2 regions of the Priestia megaterium genome follow, and region 2 is predicted to be linked to the other one. Evidence: a T-box and tRNA genes for the amino acid it is inferred to sense, from the RefSeq annotation. Region 2 holds a T-box; the other holds one or more tRNA genes.
The links. A T-box is a leader RNA that pairs with one kind of tRNA and senses whether it is charged. The one in region 2 lies ahead of thrS (threonine--tRNA ligase), so its partner is inferred to be a tRNA-Thr.

Region 1: it has a tRNA-Thr gene. The T-box ahead of thrS (threonine--tRNA ligase) is inferred to sense a tRNA for this amino acid. The anticodon was not compared.

Annotation. Positions count from the first base shown of each region.
Region 1 covers NZ_CP023317.1:3,688,482-3,691,656, reverse strand. Annotated here, with positions in the region: gene CEQ83_RS18950 (DHA2 family efflux MFS transporter permease subunit) at 1-638, shown strand, start outside; gene CEQ83_RS18945 (aromatic ring-hydroxylating dioxygenase subunit alpha) at 671-1,723, opposite strand; tRNA gene CEQ83_RS18940 (tRNA-Thr) at 1,934-2,006, shown strand; gene CEQ83_RS18935 (ABC transporter ATP-binding protein) at 2,272-3,175, shown strand, end outside.
Region 2 covers NZ_CP023317.1:4,504,724-4,507,898, forward strand. Annotated here, with positions in the region: gene thrS (threonine--tRNA ligase) at 1-1,259, opposite strand, end outside; T-box leader at 1,303-1,551, opposite strand; gene ytxC (sporulation protein YtxC) at 1,612-2,472, opposite strand; gene dnaI (primosomal protein DnaI) at 2,569-3,175, opposite strand, start outside.

The DNA.
Region 1 (3,175 bases), 820 kb from region 2:
TACGAGGCATCTCTCCGCTTCATTCAGGATTACTAATGCTTCCAGGTGCGCTGCTAATGGGTGTGATGTCACCGATTACCGGAAAATTATTTGATAAATTCGGAGCGCGTGCATTGGCTGTAACGGGTCTAACGATTACAGCCGTTACGACGTATTTCTTCAGTAACTTAGAGCTTGATACGACCTATACAACGCTCATTACGCTTTACACGCTTCGTATGTTCGGAATGTCTATGGTGATGATGCCGGTTATGACAAACGGATTAAATCAGCTTCCGCAGCGTTTTAATCCGCATGGTACTGCGATGAACAATACGCTTCAACAAGTATCGGGAGCTATTGGTTCGGCTCTTTTAGTAACGGTGATGTCAAACCGTACAGCTACTCATGCAAAAGAGCTCGCTCAAGATGCAATGAGCGGAGCAGGAGCAGCTAATGCAACCGCAGCCGGGGCAGCTCAAATGAAAGAACAGATTGGGATGCAGGCAATGGTACAAGGGATTAACGATGCGTTTGCTGTCTCAGTAGTCCTAGTGGTGGTTGCCTTAATTCTTTCATTCTTCATGAAACGCGCAACGCCGGCAAGTGAAGATGAAGTGATAAAGGAAAAAGCAGCACGCGAGCAGTTTGCTAAATAAAAAAAATCCCCGCTGAGACAGCGGGGATTTTTTTAGCTTGTATATCTAAAGCTTAAGCCCATTTTCTTTAATAATTTCCGGTAACCGATGGACGTTTGATCAGCCATAATATGCGCTTCCATCTGCAGGTCTAAAGGCAAGTCTTCAGGTTTTTGGTTTTCCACCATTTCACGGTCTTCGTCAAAGACGCGAAGGTTAAAGTCATACACACCTTCAACGGGAGAATCTTTGTCAAAGTTTCGAGCGATTGGCGCGAATAAACGTGTTTCGCGGGCTGAAATAGGAGAGACTGCATTCATAATCCACAGCTCTGCGCCTTCTGGGAAGTATACTTTTAGCGTAGCTGTAAACGGGGGATAAACATCAAAGACGCGAAGCCATTTAAAATCAGTTGGATTTAAATGCTGCTGTTCTTTGGAATAATTGCTCACGGTGCTCGTATATTCTACATGAAGCCCATAGTCTGTATCGCTTACTTTATATTTAGGCACAAAGGCGTTGTTTCGATCACCAAATGTGTCTGTGTGAACCCAAGCAAAATGAGCTACGTCTAAAAAGCCTTCCATTTGACGACCGGCTGAACCCATGATATCAAAGCTCGGACAAACAATTTGCTGAAAATCAGGGTCCTCCCACGCATCGAAATAAGGCAGGTTATCTTGTTCTCCTGTCAGGGACGTCCACACTAATCCATATCGTTCAATAACTGGATAGACGGCCATACAGAGACGGGGAGAAATGTTGGCGTCAGGGTGAGCTGGAATTGACGTGCATGCGCCGTCCGTTGCGTAGCGGAAGCCGTGGTAAGGACAGACAATTTCATCATCTTCCACCCAGCCCATGCTAAGCGGGGTGCCTCGGTGAACGCATAAATCACGTGCCGCTACAACTTTGTGTGTGGTGCGGTATAAAACTAGATTTACATCTAGTAATTTTACGGACGTTGGTTTTTCTGTTACATCACTGCAGCGTGCGACGGGGTACCAATACTTAGCAAGCGTCGTCCAATCTTCCAGGCTGAACGTGCAGTCTCTTGGGTAGGGAGTTGCCGTTTTTGATTTTGTCATGGTTGGTTGTTGTTCCATCTATTTTCTTCCCTTCTTTTGTAAGCTCTTTTACTAAGGGTAATATAAAAAAAGAAAATTCACACAATTTATGTAAGAAGTTCTAACATGAAATATGGAACTTTGTAGAAAGTGCGAATTTCAGAAGACGCAAATTAGAGAATATACCAATAAAAAAATTTAAAAAAGCGCTTCCTAAATAAATTTAAACGTGATATAATTTTCCAAGACGCTGGTGTAGCTCAGTAGGTAGAGCACTTGCATGGTAAGCAAGAGGTCGCAGGTTCGATCCCTGTCGCTAGCATACTCAAAAACCTTCTTTCTTGTTGAAAGAAGGTTTTTTTATTTGGATTGGCTTTAAATTTATTCTCCGAATTATTCTTCCCCGCCTTGTGAAAACTTTAACAGTTTGATAGCCTTATTAGGAGGCTGTTAGAAAACATGTGTATCTTTTCCACTATGTCTTATGAATCATATTTAGAAATATTCTTAAAAGAATGTTTATTGCCTCTAAGTATTGGGTACACGAAACTAGGGGTTAAATTTCAACAGGGAGTGTGAACGATAATTTGATTACGTTTAAGAATGTGTCAAAGCAATATCCAGACGGTACGACCGCCGTGAAAAATATTAATCTAGAAATAAAAGAAGGAGAGTTTTTCGTTTTAATTGGTCCGAGTGGATGTGGGAAAACAACCACCTTAAAAATGATTAACCGTCTTCATGATATTACCGAAGGAGAACTATACATAAAAGATAAGCTCGTATCGGACCACAACATACATGAGCTACGCTGGAACATTGGTTATGTGCTACAGCAGATTGCTCTTTTTCCTCATATGACCATTGCTGAGAATATAGCCATTGTACCGGAGATGAAGCATTGGAAGAAAAACAAAATCAAAACGCGTATTGATGAACTGCTTACCTTGGTAGGACTAGACCCAAAGCAATATCGAAACCGAAAGCCGTCTGAGCTCTCAGGTGGCCAGCAGCAACGTGTAGGTGTAGCACGTGCCCTCGCAGCTGATCCCCCCGTTATTTTAATGGACGAACCCTTTAGTGCCCTCGATCCGTTAAGCCGCGAACAGCTTCAACAAGATGTTATTAGCTTAAAGGAAAAAATCAAAAAAACATTTGTGTTTGTTACGCATGATATGAGCGAAGCCATGACGCTTGGAGATCGTATCTGCCTGATGAAAGATGGGGAAATTGTTCAAGTTGGCACCCCGGAGGAATTCATTCAAAAGCCTAAAAATGAGTTTGTAAAAACATTTATTGGAAATCAAGGAAATGCTTTATTTGAGACATTGGATATGTTTGTCAAAGAAAGTGAACAGCCAGACGTAGAACCTACTGAAGAGCTAGCTTCAACCGCCACTGTTCAGCAGGCAATGGACGCCCTTTACGACCATGAAGCAATAGCTGTGAAAAAAGGGAGCAAACGCATTGGCGTTGTAACGCGCAAAACTC
Region 2 (3,175 bases):
ACCGCTTCAACTAAGCGAACCACACGAATAAATTCTTCTTTGATTTGATCCGGACGTACAAAGATATGTGCATCATTTAACGTCATGCCTCGAACGCGCTGAAGTCCTGATAATGCTCCTGACATTTCGTAGCGGTGCATTGTTCCAAGTTCAGCAATACGGATTGGAAGCTCACGATAGCTGTGAATACCTTGTTTGTACACCATCATGTGATGAGGACAGTTCATTGGACGAAGAACCAGGTCTTCGTTATCCATTTCCATTGCAGGGAACATGTCATCTTGATAGTGCTCCCAGTGACCAGACGTTTTGTAAAGTTCTACACTTCCAAGCACCGGCGTGTAAACGTGCTGATAACCAAGGCTTACTTCTTTATCTACGATATAACGCTCGATAATACGGCGGATCGTCGCACCTTTTGGAAGCCATAAAGGAAGACCTTGTCCTACTTTTTGAGAATTTGTAAATAAGTTTAACTCTTTACCAAGTTTACGGTGGTCACGTTCTTTTGCTTCTTCAAGAAGACGAAGATGCTCGTCTAAATCTGCTTTTGTAAAGAATGCTGTACCGTAAATACGCTGCAGCATTTGATTGTCGCTGTCTCCGCGCCAATAAGCACCTGCTACGCTTAATAGTTTAAACTCTTTAATTTTGCCTGTTGACGGCACGTGCACACCTCGGCAAAGATCAAAGAATTCGCCTTGTTGGTAAATCGTCACCTTTTCACCTGCTGGAATCGCATCAATCAATTCAAGCTTTAGTTCATCGCCAACTTCTTTAAAAAGTTGAATGGCTTCTTCACGAGAAACTTCTTTTCGTTCAATTTCAATATTTGAATTAACGATTTTTTTCATTTCTTTTTCAATTCTACCTAAATCTTCAGGAGTAATTGATTCTTCCATATCGATGTCATAGTAAAACCCATTTTCGATAACCGGGCCTACACCTAGCTGTACTTTTACATCTTTGTATAAACGTTTGATTGCTTGAGCCATTAAATGCGCTGTACTATGGCGCATAATTTCAAGCGCTTCAGGAGCATCTTGCGTAATGATTTCAAGACTGCCATCTTGTTCGATTGGCGTACGTAAATCCAGCAGCTCGCCGTTTACTTTGCCTGCTAATGCTTTTTTCTTTAATCCCGGGCTAATAGAAGCCGCAATATCTTCTGTTGATGATCCTTTTGGATACTCTTTAACAGCTCCATCAGGAAATGTCATTTTGATTACTTCTGACACAACTTTCCACTCCTTTAACATAACTAATAAACTTTTTGTAAAAACAAAAAACTCGTCCCTTATAAAAAGGGACGAGTTGTGTATACACGCGGTACCACCCTTGTTTCCTCTTCGTATCTTGGATAACCCAAAGAACCCGAAGCGGCTCGAGGTTTTATAACGGAAATTCCGTCAGTAATTACTAGAGGCTCTGCTCGTTTACTACTGAAGTTTAGAGGTGGTAAGGATATATTCCGTGTTAGGAGATTTTCAGCCTGGATCTCCCTCTCTACAAACCGTAAATATACACTCATGTCCTCATCATAACTTGTAACATATAGCTGTTTTTCAATATGCATTTATTATATTCATTTTCAAAATAGAAATCAACCTTTCACGTTATATTTTGCTTTTGATCAAACGGAAATTCATTTTTTTCGTATAACATCACTTTTTCTTGAAAGATATTTTGAATGGTGTAAACAAAATCATGGTCATGCTCGTCGCTATACAGATGAATACCAGCTGGAGATAAACTTAGCAAAGGCGCGATAATAGTCGAGTCTATGTATAATGATTCTTGTTTAGATAAAAAGGCCTCTGCTAGAGCTGCACATTCACGTTCAGGAACATATCTACGGTTGTGGTCGTACAATACAAACTTGTTTTTATTCAAGTGCATCACGTACACATCACCGGTAGATGACTGTCTTTCGTTAGCCGCTTGACGCAGCTGATGAATAAGAATTTGATAGTCTTGTTCAAGCTTATATTCATCAATCGCCAGCTCAGCATAATAGCGCAGCCGATCTTGATATTCTTTTAAACGGAATTGGAGAAAAGACTCAAAGGTGAATGTTACATTATGAATGAAGAAGTCTTGAAGCGCCTGGCGGATAAGCAATTCTCTTGGAAGAGAAAATATTTTTTGCGGAATTTCGTCTCTCTCTCCTTCCATAATCCCCCCCATAATTTGAAGCAGCAAATCTTGCTCTTCCTCTTCCGAATAAAAAAATTGTTCTTTTAATATGTTTACCATCATCTTTTTTTCTTTCTTTTTTAAAATCACGTGCGTTAATACAGGTATCACCATGTCTTGTAAAATGGCCTCTCGATTGTATGTCTCATCAATAACTAAAAGCTGATTATTCACCAGCTTCAAGCACTGTGAACCATATGATAAAGCGCTTTGCTTCGCGCATAAAGACTCATATACAACGACTGCGTCTTCTACATATTTAAAGAATATTTTCATTCCTCATAGCCCCCCTTTGGACACGCTTTATTAATGTATATGGGGCAACATGCAAAAAAATGAGCAAGTCGTTACAAGAAATGTAAAACGACCTGCTCATCTATTTCGTTTATTCTCTCCATTCATTTCAACAGGAATGGCTAGAGACTTAATTCGTTCCATGACACGAGCGGCTTTGAGCTCTTCCTGCTCGCCTCTTTGGGTATAAGTCAAATGATGTTGAAGCTCTTTAAAATTTAAATTCGAGCTGAAAAATGTCGGCAAATTTTCGAGCATGCGGAATTGTAAAATGGTTCCGAGCACATCGTCTCGCATCCAGCTCGTTACGGATTCTGCTCCGAGATCATCAAGCATAAGAACCGGTACTTTTTTGACATACTCTATTTTCTCATTAAAGCTTTGATCTTGAAACGAACCTTTTAACTCACGCAAAAACTCCGGAACATACAGAATGGTAGATTTCACTTTCTTTTCGGCTAACGCATTGGCAATTGCTCCAAGAAAATACGTTTTTCCCACACCAAACGAACCGTGTAAATATAAAGCTTTCATTTTCTTGTTTGGCTCATATTCTCGCACAAAATCTCTTACTAGTTTAATCGCTTCAAATCTTCCCTGCTCAATTTCAATATCAGACATTGTTGCCTGTAAAATTTCTTTCGGCACGTACATACACTGAATAAAAGATTCTTGTTCTTTTCGC